DNA from 4 places in the Echinicola soli genome. Region 4 is predicted to be linked to each of the others. Evidence: riboswitches for the same ligand, from Rfam matches in the RefSeq annotation. Region 4 holds a riboswitch; each other region holds the start of a gene.
What was found. A riboswitch is a leader RNA that binds a small molecule or an ion and turns the genes downstream of it on or off. The one in region 4 is predicted to bind S-adenosylmethionine.
Positions count from the first base shown of each region.

Region 1: linked by a shared signal. The riboswitch ahead of FKX85_RS17140 (homoserine O-acetyltransferase family protein) and the one ahead of FKX85_RS15170 (homocysteine S-methyltransferase family protein) in region 4 are both predicted to bind S-adenosylmethionine.
Region 2: linked by a shared signal. The riboswitch ahead of FKX85_RS10770 (O-succinylhomoserine sulfhydrylase) and the one ahead of FKX85_RS15170 (homocysteine S-methyltransferase family protein) in region 4 are both predicted to bind S-adenosylmethionine.
Region 3: linked by a shared signal. The riboswitch ahead of FKX85_RS11775 (hypothetical protein) and the one ahead of FKX85_RS15170 (homocysteine S-methyltransferase family protein) in region 4 are both predicted to bind S-adenosylmethionine.

Region 1 covers NZ_CP041253.1:4,372,661-4,380,436, forward strand. Annotated here, with positions in the region: gene FKX85_RS17120 (BlaI/MecI/CopY family transcriptional regulator) at 1-148, shown strand, start outside; gene FKX85_RS17125 (M56 family metallopeptidase) at 154-2,601, shown strand; gene FKX85_RS17130 (30S ribosomal protein THX) at 2,885-2,992, shown strand; gene FKX85_RS17135 (hypothetical protein) at 3,746-4,771, shown strand; SAM riboswitch class I at 5,094-5,203, shown strand; gene FKX85_RS17140 (homoserine O-acetyltransferase family protein) at 5,435-6,490, shown strand; gene FKX85_RS17145 (homoserine dehydrogenase) at 6,483-7,709, shown strand.
Region 2 covers NZ_CP041253.1:2,689,047-2,696,822, reverse strand. Annotated here, with positions in the region: gene FKX85_RS10790 (Gfo/Idh/MocA family protein) at 105-1,313, shown strand; gene FKX85_RS10785 (DUF5995 family protein) at 2,322-3,104, shown strand; gene FKX85_RS10780 (DUF4407 domain-containing protein) at 3,106-4,278, opposite strand; gene FKX85_RS10775 (GDSL-type esterase/lipase family protein) at 4,640-5,314, shown strand; SAM riboswitch class I at 5,396-5,507, shown strand; gene FKX85_RS10770 (O-succinylhomoserine sulfhydrylase) at 5,647-6,822, shown strand; gene FKX85_RS10765 (serpin family protein) at 7,040-7,776, shown strand, end outside.
Region 3 covers NZ_CP041253.1:2,942,096-2,949,871, forward strand. Annotated here, with positions in the region: gene argS (arginine--tRNA ligase) at 1-98, opposite strand, end outside; gene FKX85_RS11770 (arginase) at 368-1,318, opposite strand; SAM riboswitch class I at 1,798-1,910, shown strand; gene FKX85_RS11775 (hypothetical protein) at 2,035-2,526, shown strand; gene FKX85_RS11780 (efflux transporter outer membrane subunit) at 3,436-4,896, opposite strand; gene FKX85_RS11785 (efflux RND transporter permease subunit) at 4,899-7,776, opposite strand, start outside.
Region 4 covers NZ_CP041253.1:3,853,394-3,861,169, reverse strand. Annotated here, with positions in the region: gene FKX85_RS15185 (glycoside hydrolase family 95 protein) at 1-854, opposite strand, end outside; gene metF (methylenetetrahydrofolate reductase [NAD(P)H]) at 1,433-2,386, opposite strand; gene metH (methionine synthase) at 2,477-5,185, opposite strand; gene FKX85_RS15170 (homocysteine S-methyltransferase family protein) at 5,191-6,234, opposite strand; SAM riboswitch class I at 6,298-6,399, opposite strand; gene FKX85_RS15165 (hypothetical protein) at 6,585-7,776, opposite strand, start outside.

The DNA of each region.
Region 1 (7,776 bases), 520 kb from region 4:
ATACAGAAGTTTTTCGATCAAGAACCTGCTGACCGGTTATTTTGGTGGTTCGTTTTCAAAACTGGCTTCCTTCTTTGCCAAAGATGAAAACTTGGACATTAAAGAATTGGAAAAATTGATGAATGAGGTAAAAGGCGATGTAAAATAAACTAGATGGCACATCTGATCGACTATATCTGGCAGAGCTCATTCTGCTTGTTATTTTTTTTCGGGATATATTGGGTTTTCCTGAGGAGGGAAAAAGTATTTGGCTTTACACGGGTATTTTTACTCGTCACACCCGTTTTGGCCTTGCTGTTTCCCCTTATCGAAATTCCAGTGGAATTTTCAAAACCCACCATATCCCTGGAAAACACGGACTTTTTACAGTATTTGACTGCGCAAGAGGCGAAAGATGACATAGCAGCAAGCTATGGACTGCCAGAAGTAACGGTAGAAAGCACCAAACTTCCCATTCTTTTGGAATGGAAAGACTACTTGTTCCTTGGATATGTGGCAATCGCACTTTTACTCACTTTCAGGCTGTTATGGCAATTTCTACAGCTAAGACTACTTACTGAAAAGGGCTGGTACCAAACGGTCTTCAATTTGAAAAGCAGTTATTTTTTGATACCGACTTTTGGCCTGGCACCGGTTTTTTCTTTCTTTAACAGGCTCTTTTGGGACGATAGCCAGCAGCTAAAGCCAGAAGAAAAAGAGCACATCATCAAACACGAAATAGAGCATATCCGTCAGGGACATTCCTGGGATATGATGTACTATCAGATATTGAGCATTTTGTTTTGGTTTAATCCGGGTATCCATTTGATGCGGAACGCCTTAATCGACACCCACGAATATTCGGCAGATGCCAACGTGGTCAAACAAACCGCAAACAAAGACACCTATACCAATCTTATTGTCAAGATAGCATTTAAGGGACTGGATCTTCCTGTTGGCAACTATTTTATAAGATCGACAACCTTAAAACGCATTATGATGATGAAAAGCAACAAAAAGACCAATTGGTTTAAACTACTGATGGTGGTACCCCTGACGGCCATGTTATTGGCATTGGTCTCCATGAAGACCATTTCCACCTCCAGTTTTTTTGATACTGGATCCAGTATGAGCTTGGCCAATATGAAAGAACTGATCGAGCAAGCACAGGATACCATCAGCGTGAGCACTAAAGTGATGCACATTCCCAATCCAAAACACTATGAATATGTATCTTCCCTAACAGAGGGAAAAGTCACTGCGCAGCTTGGAAACCTACAGTATGAAATTGGCAACATTTCAGATGACGAGGAATATGCCGATGTGCTGGAAATGATCAATATTTTCAAACACCACAGCCGCTTCACCAAAAACTACAACACACCAGATCTCCATACGACCGCGGATATAATGCCCGAGGCAAAAGGTGGCATGGACGAGTGGAATAAGTTTCTATCCAAAAACCTTAGGTACCCAACAGAGGCAAGAAAGATCGGAATGACTGGTGATATTTACATAGAGTTTGTGGTAAGCAAAGAAGGCAAAGTCCTACACCCCACCCTTAAACGATCTTTGGGTATGGGCTTGGACGATGAAATCCTGAGAATTTTCTCCTTGGAAAGTATGCCAGAATGGAATCCAGGCATCATCGATGGAAAGCCCGTCAACACGCTCATGGTCCTTCCCATCAGGTTTAAACTCGATGGAGAAGTGGCCAAGTCGAAGTCATTCTTTGGTACTCCCTCCTACTCATCTGACAAAGATGTGTTTGACGTAGTAGAAAAAATGCCCGCTCCCCAAGGGGGCATGGAAGGCTGGAGCGAATATATTTCCAGGAACATCGAATATCCTAAAGACGCCATGGAAAAAGGCGTAGAAGGGACAGTTTACGTAACCTTTATTGTGGATAAGGATGGCACAACCAGGGATCCCCAGATTTTGAGGGGAATTGGCAGTGGCGCGGACGAAGAGGCCATGCGCTTGGTCATGAATTCACCTAAGTGGTCCCCTGGTGAACAAAAAGGCACCAATGTCCCTGTGAAAATGAGGCTTCCGATCAAGTTTGAATTAAACAAAAAAAACAAACCTGTCAAACCCAACAAGCTGGATGAAGTAGTCGTAGTGGGATATGGAGCGGTCACAGAAAATAAAAGCACTTCTCCTCTACTCAATTATAATACATTCGAAGAGGGAAAAGAACCTTTGTTAGTAATCGCTGGTAAGAAATATCAGAAAGAAAAACTTTCCCACCTATCCCCCGAGGACATCAAAAGCATCAATGTACTGAAAGATGAATCAGCGTTTGAGAAATATGATGAAGAAGGAAAATATGGTGTGATCGAAATCACACTAAAAGACGGCGTGTTATGGCCCAGAAAATCCGAGGAAAAATCTACCAGCAATATCCAAAACACAAATAAAGATCTCCCAAAACTAACAATTGGTAAAGACCCTCTATACATTGTCGATGGGGCAATCACCAAAAAGTCAGCACTTAAGCATGCATATGGCCCAGATGATATCGAATCCATTTCTGTACTAAAAAATGGAGATGCCATTAATCTTTATGGATCCAAGGCTCAAAATGGAGTCATCCAAATCACAACAAAAAACAAGCCGTAAAACGAGCTTCTTTACACCTCTCCCACCGGGATTGCTTTTAACCATTGATAGAAGCTAGCAATGCAATTTGTTGTCAGCCTTAGCGGACCTGTCTAGCCTTCGACTCTACCGGGCAGACAGACAGGTCCGCTCGGGCTGACATCACTTCACTGATAGTTTAAAAGGGATTTCCCTGATCTATCCCCAAAGCATTTGTTGTTCTCTTTTATGGCTATTACCTTAGCATTACCAGATTAAATAAATTCTTAAACCGTAAAATCATAAAAATATGGGCAAAGGAGACATGAAGACCAAAAGAGGTAAAACCCACAGGGGGACCTTTGGTAAAAGCAGACCGCGTAAAAATCAAAATATAGCTACCAAAAAAGAACAGTCACAAGCCACCAAGTAAGGCTTTCTTTACATTATTTTTAAACACTTAAGGGACTGTCTCATAAGTGGACTTCCGCCAGGCCCCAAAGAAGAGCTTTGGGCTTGATCCAGTGCATAAGTGATCTTTCTATACGTGCAGCAAGCGTTAATCAAGATCCCTTCGTTCGGCCTGTGATGACGGAATCCGAAAAAATGAGACAGTCTCTTTTTATTTCCACCACTTTTTGGATGTTGTTTATTTAAAGATCCAGGATCAAGCAATATTTCTGGGGGCAAGAGAAGATTGACATCCATTTGGTATGTCGCCAAGACAGGAAGTACTTTGTAGGAAAGTTCCAAATCTTATGAAAAACAAACAGCTTTGGGTTTTAGAGAATCTTTGTGGCAAAAAAGAAATCATATTAAAATAAAGGGATTCATGTCCCCAACTTTTCCACTTGTCCCATGCTAACCTCCTAGGGTCATAAAAGGGGACCAAGCAATATTTCTGGGTGATGAGAGATTTCCAGGTGGTTTTGGTAAGCATATTTCTCTTTAATTTAGCAATAGGAATGCGTGCTCCAGTATAAAAAAATCAGCGAAAACCTTATTAAAATGCGCCATCTGCGTGCTATCGAAACCAACCCTAATCCCCCCAACTTTTTCGTTTGATCCAAGATCCACCCGTTTCACATACATATTCCACTATATAATCTACTATTTGTACTATTACGCAATCCAATCAATCCTTCAGCATCGTAAATAGTTTTCATAAATCACAACTCACTATCTTATGAAAACATTAACGAAAGCAATTTTAAGAACAAGCCTCATCGTCCTGCCTACTCTAGGTTTCTATTCCTGTGACAACGATGAGGAAATGGACATGCCCGAGAATGAAGTAGCATCCTTATTCGTATCCAGCAATACGAGCGGGATGATTACCATTATTGATTTCTCATCAATGAATGATGTAAGCAGTAGTACTGTCGCTTCTGCAGGAACAGATGCCGATGGCATCTATTATGATGACCAAAATGACGAAATCATCCAATTGGTACGTTCTGACAATTCCCTCAATGTCTATTCGGATATCATGGCCTCTATGATGGACAAGGGACTGTCCATTTCATTGGGTCTAAGCGGAACAGGTAGTTTCGCCAGTGGCCGGGAAATCGCGGTTATGGATGACATGGTCATCGTAGCAGACTCCCCGGCAGAAGCAAACGGCAACCAAAGCAGCCTTTATGTATACCAAAAAAATGCCAGTGGATTCTCCCTTCTAAACACCTATGAGGTGGATTTTGCCCTGTGGGGCATCCATATAGAAGGTAATACTCTCTATGCCATAGTAGATAAAACAGCGGACTTAGCCGTATTCAATAACTTCATGGCCAATACTGATGGCATGATCACTCCAGACAAACGCGTTACTATCGAAGGACTCGGAAGGACTCATGGACTGACTTATTCGATGGAAGATGACCTGATGGTCCTTACCGACATCGGCGAGGCTTCTTCAGATAGCGATGGAGGTTTGGTCATCATCACCGACTTTACCAGCACATTTAACAGCGCAGCAGACGGTGGCACCATCTCCATGGCTGATCAAGCCAGAATCGAGGGCAATAATACCATGCTGGGAAATCCTGTGGATGTCGCATACAGTGAAGATAGCAAAATGATTTTCGTCGCAGAAAGAGCCAACGGTGGTGGGAAAGTATTGGTCTACGACTACTTCTCCTCAAACGGCAACCCCGCTCCAGCATATAGCTGGGACGTCGCAGGTGCTTCTGCCGTTTACTATTACGAGGACTAAGCGGTAATTGATTTTAATCTAGCTGAAACATTCAATCAATATTTCACAAAAGAGCTACACACCCTTCTACTACCAAAGGTGCCTTGATTTATTTAGGCACCTTTTTATATTTTGCCCACTTTCGATACCTTTCGAACAATAGGCCAAATACATTGCGCTTTTCAGGGCACTATTTCAATTAAGAGCCTCAAAACCTAATTCTCTATCGATTTTATAGGGTTTTATAGAGAGTATTATTTTCAAAAAACTCTTTTTCGAATACTTGCAAATTCAAAAATTGGATTGTTACTTTGTGTTATCCTTTACTTTTTAAAAGTACAAGGATTTATACAGAAGAGGTGAGAGACAGGCTCGCAGACCCTCTGGCAACCTGGAAAATCCAAGGTGCCAATTCCTGCCGAATGTGAATATCCGCATTTGGAAATATAAATTCTTAAACAATGAATTTTATAAAAAGGATACACACAGCAATACAACTTCACACACAAATCATCATCGAATTTCTTTTTATCGACAGGGATAACTTCATGCATCGTCGAATGTGCATGTGTATGTGCAACTAAGGACTCTCCTTTTGTCCGTATCGGGCACTATAATTTCTTTTATTCCCAATATTGATGATCCCAGTTGACCGAAGTCAACGCTAAACTTAAGAGTAAGAAAATGAATCTAACATCACCGTATCTGATTACCGATATGACACAGGAAACATTCCACTGTGAAGAGGAATTAAATCTCGAATCAGGTGAATCACTACCAGGATTTGAGATCAGCTATACTACTCAAGGGCATTTGACGCCAAAAAAAGATAATGTCATCTGGGTATTGCACGCACTGACAGGAGATGCCAATGTCCACGAATGGTGGAGTGGCCTGGTCGGAGAAGACAAGTTTTTTGTTCCTACAAAATACTTCATCGTCTGTGCCAACCTTCTAGGATCATGCTATGGATCCACGCAGCCACTTAGCGATAATCCCAACACCGGGAAACCATACTATTACGATTTCCCGAACCTGTCCACCCGTGACATGGCCAAGGCATTTGACCGTCTTCGCCAGCATTTGGGAATCCAGCAGATAGACACCATCATCGGTGGATCGCTTGGTGGCCAAGTAGCACTTGAATGGTCTTATAATTTACAAGAGCACGTAAAAAAAACGATCATAGTAGCCTCCAATGCCAAAACCTCCCCTTGGACGATTGGCTTCAATGAGGCCCAAAGAATGGCTATCGAATCGGACAGCACCTGGGGACAGAACTCACCTGATGCAGGCAAAAAAGGCCTGGAAGCGGCACGTGCCATCGGCATGCTCAGTTACCGCCATCAGGATATTTTCCATGCCAGCCAAGCCGAAACGGAAGAAAAGACAGATCATTTCCGCGTAAGTTCTTATCTGCGCTACCAAGGGCAAAAGCTCTCCAATCGCTTTAACGCCCTCTCCTACTGGGTGCTCACCAAAGCCATGGATAGCCATGATCTTGGAAGAGGCAGAGGTGGTACCGCCAAGGCACTTTCAGAGATTAAAGCGAAAGTACTCTCCATCGGGATCAATACAGATTTGCTCTTTACCAAAGAAGAATCGCAGTTTATCGGCAAAAATGTCCCTAATGGCACTTATCGGGAGATTTCTTCCATTTATGGCCATGATGCCTTTTTGGTAGAAAACGAACAGCTAAATTATATTCTAACATCTTTTTACCTGGAAAATAATGACTAACCGCATTGGTTTGTTTGGCTTTGGAGTGGTTGGCCAAGGATATTATGAAATTGCTAAAAACCACCGCCCAGCGCTTTTACCTGAAACAATTGTCGTACAGAACAAAAATAAAAAAAGGGATCATTCACTGCAGTTTTCCTTTGATCCGAAAGACATTTTGGATGATCCTTGTGACATCGGAATAGAGCTGATCTCGGATCCCGCACAGGCTTATGATTATGTCAGCAGCCTGCTAAAATCAGGAAAGAAAGTCATTTCAGCAAACAAAAAAATGCTTTCTGCCCACTTGCCAGCACTATTGGAACTGGAAAAAACTTATGGAGGAAGTCTTCTGTATGAGGCATCCGCTGCAGCAGGTATTCCGATCATTACTTGCTTGGATTGCCATTTTGCCGGGGACGATATCAGCAAGCTCCAAGGCATCCTCAATGGTTCCTCAAACTACATTCTAACCCGATTATTTCAGGATGACCTTAGCCTACAAGAGGCCGTAAAACTAGCCCAAGAAAATGGATTCGCAGAAGCAGACCCTACACTGGATATCAACGGAAGCGATGTCAGCAGCAAACTGACCATTCTGAGCCTCCATGCTTTTGGAAGGTATATCCCCGAAGGGGAAATCCTGACCATCGGAGTGCAGCATGTACATGCCGCAGATGTGGCGCTGGCCAAATCCCTGGGCCTAAAGATCAAGCTGATCGCCACAGCCCAAAAAGACAAAGAGGGCCTAAACCTGCACATCCTTCCTACTTTGGTCGGTGACAATGATCCATTGTTCTTGGTAGAAAATGAATACAATGCAGCAAAAATAACTTCCCAAAACCTTGGCGAACAATTCTTCCAAGGGAAAGGTGCCGGAAGCTTACCGACAGGTGCTTCCGTTTATGCGGACTTGACCAAGGCCGAAAAAGGCTATGGTTACAGCTACGATAAGCTCAATGGCAAAAAAATCACTACCGAACTTCCACAAGCTGCATCCTTGGAAGTAATCATCAGTGCGGACAGCCCTGATGCCCTGCATCCAGTAATCGGAAGTGCCTCCATCCACCAAGCCAATGGAAGGTATTGGGCCATCAGTACTGTTTCTACTGCCGAGCTCATCAAACGCCTCCCGGCCATAGAAGCCAATAAGCTCTCGATCGTAGCACTCAATAATACTATTAGTGAAGATAATGTCCTTGCCCAAATCCAAAGACAGGAAACCGTTAATATAAGCTAACCCTTGCAAAAAGACCTTTGCCCCACTTAAAAGGTAATGACACGTGTTTTTTCCAGTGTTTTCGCTA
Region 2 (7,776 bases), 1.2 Mb from region 4:
TATGTCCCCATTAAAAAACGAATAGTTTTTCTTTCATTCATTTATCTCATATATTTAAACTTTGTCTAAAAGTACGATCATTCAAAATATTAATAAATGCAATCATGAATAGAAGGGATTTTATGAAAACCGGGGGCATTGTCTTAGGCGGATCAATTTTCCCTTATCAACTCGCCAGCGCTTTTCGAACCAACACTGATAAGGGTCCTATTAAAATAGGTATCATAGGATGTGGGGACAGGGGAAAAGGACTGATGCATGTCATGTCGGGTATGCCTGAGCAATTTGAGATCATCGCTGTCTGTGACAACATGGACTTCAGGCTAGACCAAACCAGCAAAGCGTTCCCAGACCTAAAAGCCAAATCCTACAAAAATTACCAAGATTTATTGGATAACAGCTCCATAGAGGCCGTAGCCATTGCCACCCCTCTTAACATGCATTTTGCACCGGCCAAAGCAGCCCTGCAAGCGGGAAAACATGTATACCTCGAAAAAACGATGACCTATAACATCCCCGAGGCCATCGAACTTATCGAATTGGTAAAAAAGAATCCTACACTCACCCTGCAAGTAGGCCACCAATACCGATACACTCCTTTATACTATAAGGTAAAAGATATGATCCAGTCGGGGTATATGGGAAAAATCACACAAATCGATTCCCGATGGGACAGAAACTGGAACTGGAAAAGACCCGTTCCTGATCCTTCGCTCGAACGGATTATCAACTGGAGGATGTATAGGGAATACTCCGGAGGACTTCCGGCCGAGCTGCTTTCCCACCAAATTGATTTTATCAACTGGGCGTTTGAAACGCATCCAGACACCATCATCGGAACTGGTGGAATAGACAATTATCACGATGGCAGAGAAACTTATGACAATGTCCAGTTATTGCTGCGGTATGATAAAGAAGGGATGATCGGGAATTTTGGTGCTACTTGCAGCAATGCCAGAGAGGGTTATTCATTTTCCATTAAAGGGACGCAAGGAACCGTCGAATTATTGATGAACGAAGGGTATTTCTATCCTGAAAAAGAGAGGATGGATGAGCTTCAGATTGTAGATGGAGTTTCAGGAGCTACCAAACTTTCTTGGAAGGAAGGCAAAGGAATCCCCATCCTGGAAGATAAGACCAAAGACGGCACTTGGTACGCATTCAGTGATTTCTATAAATCCATCCAAAACAAGGAATACCCAGCCTCCAATGTCATCAGTGGCGCCACCACGGCCACCTGTATCCATCTGGCCAACCATTCCTTGTTCAATAAAACCATCGAGGACTGGAAGCCAGCATATAATTACGGGTAAACCGCTAGCTGTATAGCATCATAATATAAAGCATAAACACAAAAGCCATTCTCCTCGGGAATGGCTTTTGTGTTCTGATAAAACGAGAATATGATTATACGCTTTTCTGCCAGTTTGAGAATATTCAGCAAACTGCCTTATATCAATCAATGATTAACATAAAATAATCGTGGCAACCTGTGCAATTCGTGGACTTTCTTCCAATGAATTTGATTACTTGCACAATTCCGTATAATCACAAACGAGAAAATACATTTTTCCGGGGACAAGCAAGCTACTGTATACCACCCTCATTTGCTCTATTGTTTACAAATCCCCCATCTTGACGCAGCAACTTAACAATTAATTAATATAGAGTCATTAACAAGCTTTTATTCTGGATTACGCTCTATTATTTAAAAAAAGCTTCAAAAAAAACCTAATTCACTTAAAAACTGACGTTTACACCACAAACCAGTCAAAATAACACCTATACGAAAAACCTATTTTGTATAAAATCAAAATATCGGTTTAAAATCAAAGCATAAAACTTAGTATTTTTGTAAAATAAATGAAAACCGGTTTAAAAAAGGGCAAAAAAAAGAGGAATCCTTGCATAGATTCCTCGAATGGGTTTATTTTAACTGACTAACAGCCGTATATATTTTGGAAAAAAGGAAGTTAATCCTCGTTTTTAGAACCAAAACTTCTTTAAACTTAATAAAAATATTTTTGATTACAATAAAACACCAAAAATAATTTCTCCGATCGATCGTTCAGCTCTTTAATCAATACCTCTTTTCACTTCTTTCGAAATACAACTAAACCTCTATACATCACACTAAAACGATTAAATTCCTTCTTTTTAAGGAAAGCCATAACATCTTAACCTTTATTTAACTTTTCCCAAACAATCACAAACCACTTATCATTATCAAAAAACACTTTATCCAAGCCGATCTAAAACCCAAAGCATCGATAATTTTATTACCTTAAACAAAACACACCATTAATACTGACTTTTCTACCATGTCATCAATTGAAGAAGTAATCGCCAGAATGGACCAAATTGTAGCCGACTGCAGAACACAAAAAAGTAGAATTGGCTACTTTGCCATTCTGTACCGACAAGTCACCAGAAGAATTAAAGAAGGAATAGACCTTGGGGAGTTTGAGGATAATGCGCGCATGGAGCGGCTTGACATTATCTTTGCCCAGCGATTTTTCGACGCATATGAGAATTACCTTTCTGACAACACCACCAGTCAAAGCTGGCTATGCGCCTTTGACGCCACCAAAAAAACCGGTAAGGTCATTCTCCAACATTTACTTTTAGGCATAAACGCCCACATCAACCTGGACCTTGGCATTGCCACCGTCCAAACCACGCAAGGAAACGGGCTGGAAGCCATCAAAGAAGATTTTGACAAGATCAACATTATCTTGGCCAGTATGGTAGATGGTGTAAAAGCCAATCTTTCCATCATCTCACCACTATTTGGTTTTCTGATCCAGCTGGCCGATGGCAAAGATGAACTCCTGCTCAATTTCAGCATCCAAATCGCCAGGGACGGAGCATGGGAATTTGCCCAAGAATACAGTACCACCCAGGATATCGATCAATGCTTCACGGTCCGCGACCAGGCAATTTACCGCATCGCGAACAAAATAGTCAACCCGGGAAAATTCTTTGGGTGGATCGTATTTATCATCAATCTTACCGAGTGGAACTCCATTCCTGAGGTGATGGACCGACTGGAAGGAATTGTGCGAAAGGCAACTCCAAACAATCTGCGAACCGCTCAACTATAGCCTACTCTTTAATGGCCGCCTCCTTATTTCCAGTTTCATGCTGCCCCCGAAGCCCATTGGCATCTTCTAGCCGCTCTTCGAGAAGTTCCATTTCTGCTTTGGTCAAGACCTCATTGCGATGGAGTTTTTTCTTAATGAGCGATGCTGTCTCAGCAGCAATCACCTCATCAAACACCCGGATCCGATGGGTGCTTTCTGTCTGATTTTTATAGTTATATTCATCGGTATACAGCTTCACGGCTCGTTCTGACTTGTCCAGCATCTCGTCGTAAGGACCTCTTCCTGCCATCATTTTGACCATCACCGGAGCGGTCTCCATTGCCACAAAAAGCAACATGATAAAAATATTGGCTAAATAGACCGCTTGGCTTTCCGCTGTCAATTGGGACAAGGCATGCATCCTGGCAGCTAGCCCATCATATTGATCGATCGAAGCTTGCTGCTGCTCAAACACTTGTCGCTTTCTGGTCATCACCGCTGCCATCTCTCTTTCATTCTTATCGATCTTTGCCCAATTCCTTTCTTGCATTCGCTCTAAATCCAGCTGGGCTGCATCTAGCTGCTCTTCCTTCTTTTTAGCATTGGATCCCAAACCTATGACTCCTGTAGTCCCTGGGGTCTTGACCCCAAAACGCTCCTCATCATACTCTTTTTGTACCTCATCCCTGAAAGCCGCCTTAGCGGCAATTTCATCGCGCAACTGTTGATTCTCAGTTTCCAGATGGGCTATTTCAGGATAGGTCGCATCCAAATTCTCTTTGGCCTCCTGCATTTCAAGCACTTTTTGTTCACTGACTTTTTGATCGATTTCCTTTTCAAAAACCTTCAACTCCAGTGGCTTCGAAATGACCAATGCCAAAAACACAGCCAATAATAGCCGGGGAAATGCAAGCTTCCATTCAGACCAAAAACTTTCCTTCTTTCGCATGCTCGAAACAATAAAGCGGTCCAAATTAAATATCATTACGCCCCACACCAAGCCGAAAATCACTGCCCAATACCAACTTTCAAAAACGGTATACAAAGCATATCCTGCTGACAATGCTGCCAAAACCCCTGTAAAGAACACAGTACCTCCGATCCCCACGTATTTATTGGTTTCGGTAGGACATTTTTTCAGAATGGACACATTGGCTCCACTACAAAACAAAAAGAATACTTTCACTTTTTCCATTATCAGTTTATTTCATTGGGCAACTACCTCTTCCTCTGCTCAAAAAGCGGGCAACAATCCACTGAAATTATGGATTGGAAAGCGCATCCAATAACTAATGTGATGAAAACAGCCTATCATGCCACCAATCAGTACTTTTAAGGTGTAAAAAAGAATGCCCAATCCGCCGTAAAACGTATATAGTAAAATGGTCAAAAACGCACAATTCCTTTCTATGAACGGAAATGTGTTCAGAAATGAAAAATCGATTTGACACTTCTTTCCCTTTTCCGCTACGTCAACATTTCTCCTTTCCCATTATTTTTAGTTATTTACATGACAGAATAATGGACTAAAACCTTTTCACTAATCACTAGAACAAATGCCCATCCCATCTTCATTTACCCGAAACACAGGCCTGCTGCTTGTTCTTCTCCAGATAGCCTTTATCCATGCGCTATCAGCCCAGGAAAATCCCGAAAAATTTCGAAAAGAAGTTGATCAAATCGTCACCAACACCCCTGTACCATCAGGAGATGTCTACCTTTTTACTGGAAGCTCCAGCGTAAGAATGTGGAAGGACATTGATCGTTATTTTCCTGACGTCACAGTGGTCAATACTGGCTTTGGTGGTTCGCAGACTTTTGAATTGCTACATTATGCTGAAGAGCTGATCATCCGCTATGCCCCCCATAAAGTTTTTATCTATGAGGGCGACAATGACTTGGCAAGTGGCAAGACCCCCGTCACCATCCTGAACACCATGCAAAAACTGGTCAGCAAACTAAAGTCCAAGCTTCCTGAAACGGAAATCGTCCTGATTAGTCCCAAACCAAGTCCGTCAAGGTGGCAGCTCAAAGAAGACTATGAATCCTTAAACCGTCTACTGGAAGTTTATGCCGACAAAACCATCGGCGTTGAATTTGTCAACGTTTGGGACATTGCCCTCAATGAAAAAGGGCGACCCAATCCAGAAATTTACCTGTCCGACAGCCTCCACATGACCGAACTGGGCTACGACGGCTGGGCAGAGATGCTCGAGCCACACATTCCCTAGGCGCTGATCTTGCATACTCAAAAGCCAAATTGTTTGGAAAATCAACTGTGCTGATGTTACTTTGCATGACTTCAGGAAACTGATTTATACAGAAGAGGCGAGAGACCAGGCTCTGCGACCCTCTGGCAACCATTCGTCTCGGCGAAAAGGTGCCAATACCTGCCCAAAAAAAAAATTGAGGGAACTATAAATTAGACATTATGACCAATCTACCTTTTCACCGTTTTTTTCTTATCCACTACCGGATTTCGCTGGCCTATGCCATGTCCAGACAATTATTGATTTTTCATGATTAATTACTGATTCTATAAAACCGAAAGATATTAAACACCATGTCAAATAAGCACTTTGAAACAGAAGCCATCAGGATCGCTTCTTCCAAATCCAACCAACGGGAACATTCGGCTCCCATTTACATGACATCCAGTTTTACCTTTGACAGTGCCGAAGAGGCCCGTCAGATGTTTGCTGAGGAGATCCCCGGCAATATCTATTCCCGCTATGCCAATCCCAACAGCTCAGACTTGATCGAAAAAGTTTGCGCTCTGGAAGGCACCGAGGACGGCATCGCCACTGCCTCTGGAATGGCAGCAATGTTTGGCAGCATAGCTTCTCTCCTACAGCAAGGAGATCATATCCTTGCCTCCCGATCATTGTTTGGCTCTACCCACCAGCTGCTCACAAGAGTATTCCCCAAATGGGGCATCACCTCTACCTACGGAGACATTTCGGATATCGAAAACTGGGACAAGCTCGTGAAGCCCAACACCAAAATGCTCTTCATAGAGACCCCTTCCAATCCTGGCCTAGAGGTAATCGACCTGGAGTGGATCGGTAAGTTTGCCAAAGCGCATAATCTGATCTTAGTGGTGGACAACTGCTTCGCCACTCCCTACCTACAGCAACCGGCCAAGTGGGGCGCGGATATCGTGGCACACAGCGCTACCAAGTACATTGATGGTCAAGGACGTGTCTTGGGAGGATTGATCCTTGGAAAGCAAGAATTGATCAAAGACGTGCAGTTCTTTACGCGCCACACAGGACCTTCCATTTCCCCCTTCAATGCTTGGATCCTTTCCAGAAGCATGGAAACACTGGCGGTCAGAATGGAAAGGCACTGCGCCAATGCATTGGCGGTAGCATCCTATTTCCAGGACATCAATGAGCTTGAATTCGTAAAATATCCTTTCCTAAAATCGCATCCACAGCATGACCTTGCCAAAAAACAAATGAAACATGGCGGCGGCATCGTCACACTCACGCTGAAAGGAGGCATCGAGAGAGCTCAGCGATTCATTGATGAACTGCAGATGATCACCGTCACAGCCAACTTAGGGGATACCAGAAGTATCATTACACACCCAGCATCTACCACCCACAGCAAGCTCACTGAAGAAGAACGCCAACGTGTAGGCATTCTTCCAGGGCTAATTAGGCTTTCTGCCGGATTGGAACACCATGATGACATCATCGCGGACATAGAGCGAGCACTGGAAAAGTCCAAATAGCACCTCGCAAACAGTCGATGCTAAGGGGACTCTGTCATAAATAGTCGTCATTGCGAACGGAACAGTAGTGAAGCACAGCAATCTTGCCTTTCAGTCAAGAAATTGCTTCTTCCCGCCACTCCTCGTGATGACGGCATTTTATTTTATGACGCAATCTCATTTTTGTAGCACTCACCTGATTTTCACCGTCTTGGGAACAAAACCAAATAACCGAGCCATGAAAAAGATCTATTATTTTTTTCTTCTAATGACTGCCTCCACAGTTGGATGTATCGATAGCGAGCCCAAGGACAAAGAGATCCTGCCCAACCTGCGAACGCTGACAGATGAGGAACAGTCCCTGGCTTCCTACAGCGGAGATTTCGCCATTGACCTCTATCTGCAGCTAAGGAACCATGATGATACCAACCTTTTTTTTAGCCCTTACAGTATTCAGCAGGCACTATCCATGACCATGAACGGCAATAAAGGAACTGTCCTCGAAGAATACTTGCAAGCCCTCAGATACGATAACCTTACTATTGACCAAGCCAATATGGCCAATAAAGGGCTTACGCAATTCCTTCAGGAAGTGGACCCAAAGGTAACATTTAACGTCGCCAACGGTATCTGGTACAAAGAAAACCTCACCGTAAAAGAAGCTTTCCAGGAAATTGTCCAGCAACACTATTTTGCCGCTCTCAGCGGGCTAAACATGGCAAATCCTAACTCCGTGGACATCATCAATAACTGGATAGAAGACCACACCAATAACCTTATTCAAAATATGCTGGATAAAATCCATGATGATGCGGTCATGTACCTGGTCAATGCCATTTACTTCAAGGGAGATTGGAAATACCAGTTTGAAAAAAGCGCTACTGAACAAGCCCCATTCCATGTCGATGAACAAACCACTGTCAATGTGGACATGATGAGGACCCAAGAACCTGCTGATTTCAGGTACCTCAAATC
Region 3 (7,776 bases), 910 kb from region 4:
GTAGGCTGTAAGGCCAGGGACTCTGGGGCTACCTGATGGTCAAAAGCTTGTGCAAATGCTTTACTGATGGCTTTTAGTATCTGTTCTTGAATCGTCATTCTTTTGTATTAATATTTTTACTTTTCGTGTCCCCTAAGAATTGGGGCAAACTCTGATTTTATCCCGATATACCGGGAACATTTTTTATTCACTATTCCTTGATTCTGATGTCCTGGATGAGTATCGGGCTATCGGGACGGGGCAGACTTCTATTTTTTTCTCTTGATTCGTCACGGCATTAGCGATAAGGTGATACCTCTGATTTGTATCTGAGAAAATCAATCTTATCAGCGTCATCCGCGTTCCATGGATATCCGACACCTCACTTTCAAAAGTTGCTGACCAAGGATTTGGTAGTGCATTCCAATACTTCAAAGGCGTTTTGGGCCATGATGTTTTCGGAATCCAACGTTGGGTTTACCTCCACGATTTCCCAACAGCAAACTCTCTTGTCTTTTATTAATTCCATGTTCAGTTTTAAGGCTTCATTCACCGTGAGTCCATCCGGAACAGGTGTGCCTGTACCAACGGAAATCGAACTGTCCATGCTGTCTACATCAAAGGAGATATAAATCTGCTCGCAGTCTTTCAGGATGGACAAGGCCTCTTCTGAAATTTTCACTATACCTTTTTCACGAACTTCTTTGGTGGTGAAATTTCGGATGCCATGCTTACTGATAAGCTTGTTTTCCGGTTCTTCTGTATCTCTGACAGCAATGTAGACGATATCTTCTGCCTTTATCTTTGGGAAGTCCCCTCCGATTTTTTTGATCTTTTCCCAGTATTCGATTTCTTCCGCTGAAGGCTCCTGCTGCTTGTTTTCCAGGTTGTCTTCTTGCAGGCACATGCCCAGTGGCATGCCGTGCATATTTCCTGATGGGCTGGTATAAGGACTGTGGATGTCAGCATGGGCATCGATCCAGATCACCCCAAGTCGCTTTTCAGGATTGGCGGCTTTGATTCCCATGATGGTTCCGGCAGCTGTGGAGTGATCTCCGGCCAGGACAATAGGAAACTTTTTTTCCAGACGAAGTACCTTTATGGTGTCATGGACATTGCTGAGTACTTCGTGTACCCCATCGATGTACCTGGCATGAGGATAGGGGTTGTTTTTCCAAAGGTAATTATTCGCGTCTGGCACATTGATGGGATCAAACCGGGTAAAGAAATCCGACTTTTTTCCCAAGCTGGCCACTTTTAGCGCATCAATTCCCAGGCTGGCACCCCTAGTGCCTGCGGCAAGTTCTGACCGTACTTCTACAAGCTTAATGTTTCTCATAATGGGTAAATCTCTAGTTCGTTATATTGGGCAAATCCAATCAATGAATTTATTGCCACAAAAGTAGTCAAAATTGTGCATTTATGGGAGAAGGGAGGTTCTAAAGGTTGTGAGGTTTTAAGGGAATGGGAAAGTTGAAGGAGGGTAAACATAGATGATATGGTGATGATTTCGTTCACCGAATGGAGGGGTATGTTGATTTCCTCATTCGTACACTTGGTTTTTAGCAATACCTGTATGTTAAAATGTTGGTTCTTTTTGTAACGATAAGATAGCTTGAAATGCTATTTTGCAGTGTGATAAAGCACTAAATTACAAAGGAATGAGGGATAGAGGGCGTTCACAATTGGGTAAAGAGCGGAAGGGTTAGGAGAGGAAAATAATATTCCCTACAAATTCTATAGGGAAATTAGTTTTTGTAAAAAAATGTCGTACCTTTGAAGCAGTTATTAGCGAAAAGCGGAGCAAGCTCAGTAGCTGATTTATAAAGAATAGGGGAGAGAACAGGCTCAAAGAACCTATAGCAACCTATCCCTCTCATAAAGAGAAAAGGTGCTAAATCCTGCCGAAATCATTTGAGGACCTATAAATGTAAAAGCCATGAGACTAACAATGCGAATGCAGAACTTGCTGAAAGAACCGAAAAGGTGTTGTTGCTGATCGCAACAAATCCGCAAAAAAAAAATTAACTAGTAACCATCTCAAATTAAGAAAACATGACAGCAATAGCTTCTAACTATAACATTTCCACCCAAAACAATAATATCTTCAGCTTTCAGTCAGTAAGTAGGAACAAAGACAAGGACCTGACTTCACTGAGTGCTTATGACTGGCTAGCACATAATGAATTTGTTCAATTGGAAGGCCAGGGATCTTTTGGTTTTCATAATTATGCTGATGCCAATAAAAAATTCCAAGCAATTTATTTTACCCTAAAAGGAGATATAGCAGCGCATTATGCTTTCTTTAGGGGTATTGTTTTGGCGGGTCAGCCCAAAGAGATTTATTTGGAAAACATCCATGAAAATAGAAGTTTCACACTGAAGTTTTACAAAAAGAATGAAGCAGTGGCCAAGCAATACCTAGAGAAAATTTTCAGAATTGTAAATGAAGAAATCAGGTTTAAGCAAGTACTGAGAAAAGTGCTGATCAATCAAGAGAAGCACCGTTTAGAAGAAAAGTTGCTCTTGAATGAACTGAGCAATTAAGATACAATAATAAGCCATCACTAATAACCATAAATAAAAGAACCCTTGATATAGCATCAAGGGTTCTTTTTTTGGCCAAAGAGAAATGCAGGATTAGGGGCAAGCAATATTTCTGGGAGAAGATAAATTCTTGATGTTTTTTTAGAATCCCCTTTCCCTGTTGATCATTGGAACAATGCTCTAGCGGTTGGAAATGGGTTTTAGCGGATCAAGCCATATTTTTGGGGGCGGGAGAAGATTTATATTCATTTGGTATGTCGCCACGAAGTCGCCAAGACACGAAGTGTTTTGTAGGCGGATTCTAAATTTCATGGAAAACAAACAGCTTTGGGTCTTAGAATCTTTGTGGCAAAAAAACAAAAAGGAAATCCTATTAAAATAAAGGGATTCATGCCCTCAACTTTTTCGCTTGCCTCATTTTTAGCACATTTTGAGACTAAGCAATATTTCTGGAAGATGAGAGATTTCCAGGTGGTTTTGGTAAGCATATTTCTCTTTAATTTAGCAATAGTAATGCGTGCTCCAGTATAAAAAAATCAGCGTAAATCTTATTAATCTGCATCATCTGCGTGCTATCGAAACTAACCCTAATCCCCCCAACTTTTCCGCTTGATCCGTTTTAGCGTGAATTTATGGGTGTTGGCCAGGTGATTGCTGCTAAAACCGTAATCATTTTATTCGGCTATTTACCGTGGCCGTTGTCCATGACTATGAATATGAAGAGGCTGCCTGATTCCGATGAGATCAGGCAGCCTCTTGGTTTGGAACCACTCTTCAATTCCAATTTTTTAAATAAAGAATCAGCGGAGATCTGCCCAACCTGTCCCGTCGGGGCGGATCAGCGTTACCTGCTTCCATATAAAATAGCGTCTGCCATGCCCATATTCCAATATTTCCGCTTGATCTGAGTTATTTCCAACCGCCTCCAAGGCTGCGGTACAGCTCGATATTGGCGATGGCCAATTGTGTTTTTAGCCTTACCAGTTCCATTTGGTTTTCCAGGGCATCTTCCTGTGCATTGATGATCTCCAAGTAACTGGCAAACCCACTTTGGAAGAGTAGAAAAGCGTCTTTTACACCTTTATTGGTGACTTGAAGCCTTTCTTCTACAATATCATGGGCTTCCTGAAGCTTTTCTATAGTCACAAGGGCATTGGATACTTCGCCGACTGCACCTACAATGGTTTCCTTAAAATCCAGTTGGGCGATTTCCCTTTTGTTGACCGCGATGAGGTGATTGGTTTTCAACTTGCGATTTTGGAAAATCGGTTGGAAAATAGCGCCGTTCAGCACGGCAAATCCAGCTCCCAAGGGGTCAAGAAAGTGCTCGATCTGATAAGAATTGAGACCGACCCCACCACTTATGGTCAGCGATGGATATTTCATGGCCTGCGTTACACCGACATTGGCATTACTGATAATCAAATTGTATTCAGACGCTGCGATGTCCGGTCTGTTCTGGATCAGTTCCAGTGGCACACCTGTTTGGTAAGTGCTGTCAAAGGTGATGTCCTCCAAGTGATGGACGAGGTCCAGCTCTCGGGGCGACCGTCCCAGCAACTCGTTGAGACGTGTTTCCTGGATGGCATAATCCCTTTCCAGATCAGGGATCAACGCTTTGGCACGTAGCATTTGTGATTCGGTCTGTTGCACGGCCAGGGAGGTTGTTTCTCCCGCATCATACTGTAGCTTAACGATTCGAAGTGTGTTTTTACTCAATTCGTAGTTCCGCTTGGAAACCGTTAGCTGTGATTTGAGCATGAGCATGTTTAGGTAAGTAGTCGCCACTTCTGAGACCAATGCCGTTTGTACAGCTTTTCTGAATTCCTGGGTTTTCATAAACGATGCCCGGGCAGCCTCTTTTTGCCACCGGAGCTTTCCCCAGATATCTATTTCCCAGCTGGCTTGCAGGGAGGAAACGTACTCCATCCGCTCGGTATACAACGAGGTAGGGATATCATCTCCGTGGTTCCTTCTTGCTCTATTGGAACCATAGTTATTATAATACTCTGAATAATATTCGCGGTTATATTTAAAAGGGGAAGCGCCTAGAGAAGGCAGGAAGTTAGCCTTGGACTGCTGCAGGTTCTGATAGCCAATGTCGATTTCCTTTGTCATTTTTTGCATGTCAAAGTTATTGGACAAGGCTGAATCGATCAGACCAACCAACATAGAGTCTTTGAAATAGGCTTTCCAATCGACCGATGCCATGGGCTTTTTGCCCGTCATCAAGCTGTCCCTGAGGCTGTCCGCTCCGTAGTATTGGTCAGGAAAATCTATTTCTGGCCTTTTATAGCTTTGCCCTACTTTACAACCAGCCATCGCTATTACGACCAGGGCAAGGGGCAATATGTTTTTTAGCGAATTCATAGTTATTCTTTTTCAATGGTTTCAATAAAGTACCTGTCTTGGATCTGCTGGAAAATATAGGCCAGTACAGGGATGAAAATTACCCCTAGACTGATGCCGAAAATCATCCCACCAGCTGTGCCGATACTTACTGATTTGGTTCCCTGTGCAGAGGAGCCTACCGAAAACATCAACGGTACCAAGCCCGCCGTAAAGGCAAAGGATGTCATCAAAATAGGACGGATTCGAAGGGCACAAGCCTCTATGACTGCGTCAGCTACGTTCAGCCCTTCTTTTCTCTTTTGTGATACAAACTCCACGATCAGGATAGCGTTTTTGGCCAATAAGCCTACCAGCATCACCAGCCCGACTTGCACGTAGATGTTATTTTCGATACCTGCAAGGTTGATAAATACAAACACACCCAGGATACCGGCTGGAAGGGAGAGGATCACCGCCATGGGCAACCAGAAACTCTCATATTGGGCCGCCAGGATGAAATAGATCAGGATGATACTGATGGCAAATATCATTGTGGTATTGGATCCTGATTTTTTTTCTTCCAAGCTCATTCCTGTCCATTCGAAGCCAAGGTTGGCGGGAAGTTTACTTTCGCTCAACTCCTCGATGACTCCCATGACATCCCCGGTACTGTATCCTTTGGCAGGGGTGATATTGATCCGTGCTGCACTATAAAGGTTGTATCTGAAGACTGTCTCGGGGCCATAGGTTTCTTCCAGTTTCACGAAGGTGTTGATCGGAACCATTTCACCTTGGCTGTTTTTGACCATGATCGAGTTAATGGCATCGGGCGTTTCCCTGTATTGGGTGTCGGATTGCATATAGACCATGTATTGGCGGGTAAAGCGGTTAAAGTCACCCACCCGGGTACGACCAAAGTTGGACTGGATCGTGAACATCATATCCTTTACGCTGACGCCCATGGCCTTGGCCTTTTCGTAGTCGATCTTGATTTTATATTGTGGAAAATTGGGATTGTAAGAAGTGAAGGCCTTTTCTATGGCTTCTTGCTTGGTGAGTTCATTGATAAACCCATTGATCAATTGCCCAAATTCCCCATAGTCACCATCCGAATAATCTTGAAGGACGATCTGTACCCCGTCAAAGTTGCCAAAGCCCTGTACGGTAGGACGTGGATAAATATTGATATTGGCTTCGCTGAGCACGCCGAGTTTTTGGGTGAGGTGCTTTACCACTTCACCGATTTCCCTTACATCGCCCCGCTTTCCGATTTCCCGTAATTTGATATATCCCAATCCCGTGGAGGAGCTCTCAGAATCATCCACAATATTATATCCTGACACGGTATTGACACTGGCTACGGCGGTCTCTTTACGAAGTAGGGAGTCTGCTTGCTTCAATATTTGATTAGTACGGTGAAGGGAGGATCCTTCCGGCATGGTGAGGGAAAATATCAGGAAGTTATCATCCTCTGTGGGAATAAATCCTTTGGGCGTGGTCGTGGCCATTAGAAAAGTCAATCCGGAAACCACTACCAAGCCTCCCATGGTCCACCATTTATGGCGAATGCACCATTTTACCACGGTGAGGTACTTCTCTGTAAACTTATCAAAAGCGCTGTCAAATTTTCGCAGCCCCTTATCACGAAGCGTTTTGGCGGTATTTGCTGCTCGGCTTTCACGAATCCGTTCTATAAGTGGAATGCGCTTTCGTTTTTTGTTAGGATCCTTTTCTTTAAGGATCATGGCACTGAGTACCGGTACCAGTGTAAGGGCATTTACCGCTGAAATCAGCACGGCAAAGATAATGGTATAAGCAAATTCCTGATAGAATACACCAACTGGCCCATCCAAGAATCCAACAGGTAGGAAAACCGCGGCAATTACAATGGTAATGGAAATGATTGCCCCTGTGATCTCTGACATCGCCACGACGACTGCGTCTTTGACTTTGAGACCTTCATCTTCCATTTTTTCATAGATCGCCTCGATGACGACGATGGCATCATCCACCACTATACCGATGGCCAATACGATAGAAAACATGCTGAGCACATTCATCGTGGCGCCTATCATATTGAGAAAGAAGAAAGTACCAATTAGTGAAACTGGGATCGAAATAGCTGTAATTAGGGTGGCGCGGGTATTTTGGAGGAAAATAAAAACCACCAAAAACACCAGCACAAAGGCTTCCATCAGTGTTTTTTGAACATGGTGCATGGACTCATCAATCTGGTCGCGCACACTGTAAGAAATTTTATATTCCATTCCCTCTGGGAAAGCCTTGGCCTGGTCTTCCAGTACTTTTCTTACGGCTTTATCGATCTCCACGGCATTGGCTCCTTGCTGCTGCACAATGTCAATGGTCACCGCAGACATGCCATCAAGCTTATTGTCACTGGCATAGTTGGATGCCCCAAATTCCAGTCTGGCGACATCCTTTAGCCGCAATTGGGTGCCATCATCTTCGGTTTTGATCACGAGGTTTTCGTATTCGTCGGGCTCACTGAAGCGTCCGGTGTGCTTCATTACGATTTCAAAAACTTCATCGGAATTTTCCCCGAATTTACCAGGGGCCGCTTCGAAACTTTGATCTCGTACTTGGTTGTAGACTTCCCTCGGAGTCAGGCCATAAAGGGCCATTTTTTCAGGGTTAAGCCATATCCGCATGGCATAATCCCTCGAGCGGAGGATCGATGCCTCTGCGATGCCACTTACCCTTTTCAGCTCCCGACGGATGTTCATCCTGGTATAGGCATTAAGAAAGGTCTCGTCATAGACTCCATCACTGTAAATTTGGATGGTCATCAGGGAGCCTTTGAGCCGTTTGAGCACGACGATCCCTGCTTCTCTTACTTCGGAAGGGATGGACTCCATGACTTGCGATATCCTGTTTTGGATTTCTACGGCTGCCACATTA
Region 4 (7,776 bases):
TTCCTGGTCTCCACCCTCGTGTCAAAGGCCATCCCCAGTCCAAAGACATCTTCATCGTACATGATCTGGGAAGCCCCGGGCTTAACATTTCCATCCATATCAAAAATCTCCGGATATTTATGTTGGTCTCCTAAATCGATCACCTTTTCCAAGGTCCTGCGTAAAGCGATACCAGGAGCCTTTCCCTTCAGTGCCAGTTGTTTTTCGTCCCGGAACACTTTTTCTGTGGGTTTATGCGGGGTTGACAGATCAAGTTTGCAATTGATCCTACCAGGTCTGTCCGTAGAAATTTTTACGACAATAACATGATCCGGATAGCTGGCAAAATACTCCCGGGTATAATTCACATCCCCTACTTTATATCGAACCCGAACCACAGACTTTCCCAGGTCGAGACTTCTTTGGTAATTTTCTATCTGTCCCCCATGGTCAAAATCGATCCATACATCACCCATAGGTTGAAAGCACTGCTGCGCCCTGCCCAGCCAGTCTTTTTGAATAATATCCTGGGCATGTTTGTATTCCCCGGCCTCCATCAAGGCCATTACTTCAGGATACTTCTTGCGCACATTGATACTCTTATAAGTACGATCCGGATCTCCGGAATACAGGGTGCCTTCATTCAGCTGTATACGCTCCTTTTCTATTCCCCCAAAGACCATCCCACCCATATAGCCATTGCCAATGGGGATGGCTTCTGTCCATTCCCCTGCAGGTCGGTCGTACCAGACTTTAACGTCCTGCTCATCAGGTGAAATGCTGATTTCCTGCCTGGCAATAGCCGAAACGCAGATAAGCTGTGCAATAAATAAAGATAAAAAACACTTTTGGATGCAGTTTCTGTTTGTCATCATGCTGAATAGGTCATGTTAAAATCATATAATAAAGAGGCCGTCCCATAACGAGTCCCCAATAAATTCGGAATAAGTTATGGGACAACCTTTTATTGACTTAAATTTAGTCCATAAGGACTAAACAAACAATTAAAATGCTCATTGTTTGCTCTACCATGACACTCCATGACCGAATTTTGCTCCAATCGGGCTTCCGTATTGGTCTCAATTTCACGGAATGGGATCGGCCATACATTTTGATGATCAGCAATATCGTTAACTGTAAACCCTGGAAGTTTATTATATGACTATAAGGGGACATACGTTAACTAAACGGCATTGAAGCTGGATTAAAAGTTAAAAGGAATCAAGCCACATTTCTGGGGAAATGCCATTAGCTTAACCACATAGGATCCACTTCCCAAGTCGACTTAGCTGTGCACCCTATGCTTTAGGCGATGGCCATTTAAATGGCTTTAGCCCCCAACTTTTCCACTTGATCCGTAAAAATACAAAAGCATCATGTTCCATATCGAAATGATGAACCATGATGCTTCTACTCTACAATGCTGCTCAGACCAATGCCGCCATGTTGGCCATCAAAAAACTGCACTGGCCACTTTGTGAACAGTGCTGGCTTTGCTCATCGTATAATAGTGCAGACCGGGCACGCCAAACTTCACCAATTCTTTACTTTGCTGAATAGCCCATTCGATGCCCACCTGACGGACTGCGGCATTGTCCTTACATTTTTCCAGCTCATCCATCAGGGCATCAGGAAGGTCAAGGAAGAAAATACTCGGCAGCACGGTGATTTGCCGCAAAGTAGTGATGGGTTTTAAGCCCGGAATAATGGGTACTGTAATTCCCGCCTCCCGCACATTTTTTACAAATTCAAAATATTTCTGGTTATCAAAAAACATTTGTGTTACGATATATTCTGCACCAGCGTCTACTTTGGCCTTGAGGTATTTCAGGTCAAACTTAAAACTGGGTGCTTCAAAATGCTTTTCAGGATATCCAGCCACACCTACACAGAAGTCTGTCTGAAAGCCCGTCTCGGTTTCCTCATGTAAATATTTCCCATGGTTCATCCCCACTATTTGCTTTACCAGCTCATTGGAATAGCTGTGACCACCTTCTTCAGGGATAAACCTACCCTCCGATTTTGGCGCATCGCCACGAAGGGCAAGGACATTCTCCACCCCAATGAAGTTAAGATCGATCAGTACATTTTCTGTTTCCTCTTTGTCAAATCCACCACACAGGATATGAGGGACAGCGTCCACCTTAAAGCGATTCATCAGTGCTGCACAGATTCCCACGGTACCGGGACGTTTTCGTGTGCTTACCTTTTCCAATAATCCATTGGTATGCTTCTTATAAACAAACTCTTCGCGATGGTAGGTGACATCTATAAATGGCGGATTGAAATCCATTAAAGGAGATATTCCGTCCAGCATTTCATTTAAACTTTGCCCTTTTAAGGGAGGAAGAATCTCAAAAGAAAAAAGTGTCTTTTTTGCTTGATTGAGGTGTTCAGTTACTTTCATTTAGGTTGTAATGTTTGTAGGTTTTAAGCTTGAAAGGCTATGGGGTTGAAATGTTGTAAAGTTACTGGTTATTAAGTTATTGGTTGCCTGTTACTTCAAAACAGGGTTCAATTGCGGTGTGTAGGCCAGATTTGGAGAAAGCCATTTTTCTGCTTGCTCCTTGGATACACCTTTTCGTCTGGCATAACTTTCCACTTGGTCCTCACCGATCTTGCCCAATCCAAAATATTTGCTTTCAGGATGGCCAAAGTAAAAACCACTTACGGAGGAAGTGGGTAACATGGCAAAGCTATCCGTCAAGTGCACATCAATGCTATTTTGGACGTCGAGTAATTCGAAAAGGGTGATTTTCTCAGAATGTTCTGGACAAGCTGGATATCCCGGTGCAGGCCGAATACCGGCGTAAGCTTCTTTGATCAAAGCGTCATTGTCCAGCTGTTCATTAGCTGCATAGCCCCAAAGATCTCTTCGAACGACTTCGTGCATGTATTCTGCAGCAGCTTCGGCTAGCCGGTCTCCGATGGCTTTAAACATGATCTCACTATAGTCATCCCCTTCCGCTTTAAAAGCATCCACCTTTTTGTCCATATTCAATCCTGCTGTAACCGCAAATCCGCCAAAATAATCCACTTCGTCGGGATGAAGGTAATCCGCCAAAGAACGGTTTGGAACCCCCTTGCCCTTTTTGCCCTGCTGTCGAAGGAAATGGAAAGTAGTTCCTGTTTCATGCAAATGCTCATCTAAGATCGACAGGTCATCTCCGCTCCTTCTTACCGGGTACAGTCCTACTATAGCTTTAGCTTGAAGCCAATCTTCAGCGATGGCCTTATCCAACATGGCGTTGGCTTCATCTAAGAGCTTTTGGGCCTGTTCCCCGACCACCTCATCCTTAAGGATCTTAGGGTACTTACCAGAAAGCATCCATGTGCTGAAAAACGGTGTCCAGTCAATATATTCTCTTATTACATTTAGGTCCAGGTCAAGGATCGTTTTACCTGGCTTGGCTGGTTTCACTGGGGTATAGCTTTCCCAGTCGATCATGACAGGATTGGCCTTGGCCTCTTCGTATGTGGCTAATTTTTTAGCTTCTTGTTTGGCTTGATGGCTTTCTCGTAATTCTGCGTAAGTCGCTTTGATCTTTTGATGATACGCTTCCCTAGTGTCCTCACTGATCGCTTCACCCGCCACAGGGACGGACTTGGATGCATCCAGAACGTGGACCACTGTACCGCTGTATACAGGATCTATTTTCACCGCCGTGTGAATCCTACTGGTCGTAGCGCCGCCGATCAGCAAAGGAAGCTTCATCCCCTGTCTTTCCATCTCAGATGCTACATTTACCATTTCATCCAATGAAGGCGTAATCAATCCACTAAGACCGATTATATCAACATCATTTTTAATGGCCTCATCAATGATCGTTTGGGCATCTACCATCACACCAAGATCGATGATCTGGTAGCTATTACATGCCAGCACCACTCCTACGATATTTTTGCCTATATCATGGACATCTCCTTTTACCGTAGCAAGTAATACTTTCTTGATAGAACTCTTTTCTTCGTTAAAATCGGCATCACCGGCCTTGGGCATAAAAGGCTCCAGATAGGCCACGGCTTTTTTCATCACCCTCGCTGATTTTACCACTTGGGGCAAAAACATTTTACCAGATCCAAAAAGGTCACCCACTACATTCATTCCATCCATCAATGGTCCCTCGATGACCTTCAAAGGACTCTTTAAGAGCTGTCTGGCTTCCTCTGCATCACTTTCGATATGATCAATGATGCCTTTTACCAAAGAATGCTCCATCCGCTTCTGTACAGATTCTGATCTCCAGGCTTCATTGGCGACTTCCTTTTTCCCGGATGATCTGACCGTCTCGGCAAACTCCAACAATCGCTCTGTGGCGTCATCTCTCCTATCCCAAAGGACATCTTCTACATGTTCTAACAAGTCCTTAGGAATATCATCATATACTTCCAGCATCGCAGGATTGACAATCCCCATGTCCATCCCGTGCTGAATAGCATGATATAAGAACGCCGCATGCATGGCTTCACGAACTGGATTATTCCCCCTAAACGAAAAACTCACATTACTGACACCGCCGCTCACTTTGGCACCAGGCAGGTTTTCTTTTATCCACTTCGTGGCCTTGAAGAAGTCGATTGCATTGCTGCGATGTTCTTCCATTCCTGTGGCCACCGGAAAAATATTAGGGTCAAAAATGATGTCTTGGGGATTGAATTTCACGGTCTCTACCAAGATGTCATAACTCCTCTTGCAGATATCTACTCGACGCTGGTAAGTATCTGCCTGGCCATCTTCATCAAAAGCCATAACGACCACCGCCGCACCAAATTTCTTGATTGTCTTCGCTTGATGGATAAATTCTTGCTCTCCATTTTTCAAACTAATGGAGTTTACAATACCCTTTCCTTGGATACACTTTAGCCCGGCCAAAATGATATCCCACTTCGAGCTGTCGACGACAATGGGAATCCTACTGATCTCAGGTTCAGAAGCGATCAGGTTTAGGTATTTGACCATGGCCGCTTCTCCATCAAGCATCCCCTCATCCATACAGACATCCAGTACTTGTGCACCTCCCCTTACTTGGTCCAGGGCCACTTCCAAGGCCTCGTCAAACAGTCCATTCAGGATCAAACGGGCAAACTTCTTAGAACCTGTTACATTGGTTCGCTCACCGATATTGACAAAATTCAACTCTGGTGTAAACACCAATGGCTCCAACCCGGATAATTTGAGTTGGTTATTTTTAATCTTCGTATCCATTCCCACTATTCTTCTTCTAATGTAAACGCTAGTTTCCTGGGTTTGTATTTTTTACTTACTTCTCCTATCACCCGAATATGTTCTGGGGTAGTGCCACAGCAGCCTCCCAAAATATTGATCAACCCATCTTTGAGAAATTCTTCTACCTGATCAGCCATTTCTGTCGCTGTTTGATCGTATTGGCCAAACTCATTGGGCAGCCCAGCATTGGGATAAGCACTCACGTAGAATGGTGCTTTTTCTGCCAATACTTTTAGGTATGGCCTTAATTCCTTTGCACCCAAAGCACAATTCAACCCAATGCTCATCAAAGGTACGTGTGAAACCGAAATCAAAAAAGCTTCCGTGGTCTGTCCGCTCAATGTCCTACCAGAAGCATCGGTGATGGTACCGGAAATCATGATAGGGATCCCACCTTCCTCTGGCGAAAGAGGCAGGCCTTTTTCTTCAAAAACTTCCTGGATGGCAAATAATGCGGCTTTTGCATTTAAAGTATCAAAGATCGTCTCTACCAAAATGATATCTATACCACCATCCAATAGTCCCCTCACCTGCTCTGCGTACGCTTTGGCCAGTTGATCAAAATTTATGCCCCTATAACCAGGGTCATTAACATCTGGAGAAATAGAAGCTGTCCTATTGGTAGGCCCTACGGCTCCAGCCACAAAACGAGGCTGCTCCGGTGTCTTTTGACTGTAGGCCAAGGCAGCTTCTTTGGCAATTTTTGCAGATTCTACGTTGAGTTCATATGCCAAATGTGAAAGATCATAATCTTCCTGGGCAATCGATGTGCTGCTGAACGTGTTTGTTTCAATGATGTCCGCCCCTGCTTCCAGATAGGTATCATGGATGTCCCGAATGATCTTTGGCCGGCTCAGCGACAATAAATCATTATTGCCTTTGAGGGCTTTGTGGTGATTAGTTAAGTCCGGTGTCCTAAAATCCTCTTCTTCCAACGTGTAACGCTGGATCATGGTGCCCATCGCACCGTCAAGGATCAAAATCTTCTTTTCAACTTGCTGAAGTAATATGTCGGTTCGTGTATTCATGCTCTCATTAATAATACGAAAAGCTGTACCGAGCAAAGAACCGATAGAAAAACAATAATCTACCGCTCATCTTTTCCTGACAAGCTCAGGATGGGAGTTAGCACCTTGTGATATCAGGTTGCTAAGACGTCATAGGGCCCTTCCCTCGGTCTTTCTCGATAAGCAATTCCAAAGTTAACATGAATTGGTGGAAAAAAATTACAAATAGACAATTTTATTTAGGAAAATATTCAGTTGCAGCCAGTGGTTAATCGTTGCTGGTCGGTATCCCAAGGTCGATTGTAAACTATCTGCTCTTGGCTTTACCAAAAGCTCTCTGAAAACGAATATATATCGTATTTTTGAACGGGTCAGGGCCTGATTCCCACACCTACTTGTAAATAGGGATTGGACATAAATTGGGACATGCTGACCGTGCCGAGTTTATAGCTGCCAAAAGGTATCTCCACGCCCCCATATACAGAGCCCACCAAGGCTAATTTAGACTTTTTAGAGAGTGGAAATACTCGACTTAGATAAATTTCAGGTTTGGCCATTAATCCGCCATTTCGCAATTCCCCATCGTAATCAGGCAGGTCAATCAAGTCGGGGAAGTGCAATTTTCGCCTGTGAAGCAAACTGTAACGCACATTGCCGTACCCAAGGCCTCCCAAGGCTCCCACTTCCCAATTATAAATATCGATTAATTTTGCGCCTAGATTCCCATAAACCCTCAAACTGCTTAGACTTTGGTCATAATATTGGTTGGCTTCACCTTCCATGTTCAGGTTATACAAGTCAATGCCGTAAAGAAGTCCCCTGTTCTCGCCTAGGATCTTGACGCCCAGGTTTTCAGGGATTCCTTCAAGTGGTTTATATCCATTATTCTTCAAATGGGCGTTAAGGTCATTTGGTTTGGTGAAATGCCTACCATAAACAAAGTACAAACCAAGCGAGGCATCTCTGTAAAAGTAATTTTTCTCTGGAAGACTGATCCCCGCTCCCAAACGCACAAAAGCTCCACTTTGTAGATTATCAAAGGTCATTCCATTTAATTTCCAGGAATCTTCAAAAGGGTTAAAGGAATAACCTACCTTAGCAATCATGGTGACCACTTCTTCACTTGCCAAGAGATTAAGGTCATAGCCTACTTCAAATCCAATTTCAGTTAAAAAGCCTCCCATAAACTGGCTTCCCTTATTAATATCGTTCTTTCTGAGGATAAAACCATGTGCAGGATCAGCCAAAAACTGGTCCAAGGTCTCTCCTTCCCTTTCTTCAAGCATCTCCACATTAAGATATCCCATCCCAATGGACATATAATGAATCAGATGAAATTTCCCCTCCTCTGTAAAGCTATAGCCGAAATTAATAAAGGCCCTGGTCGTACGATAATCCAATTCATAAGTATTAAATGGAGTTTCTACGCCATTGTTTTGATAAAGCTCGGCACCTACGATAAAATCATTAAATCTCGTTTGGTAGCTAATACCGTAGGTATTGTAATTATTGGGCATGGGTGGCTGGCCATGGTTTTCCAAGAGCTCATTTAATCCTTGAAGA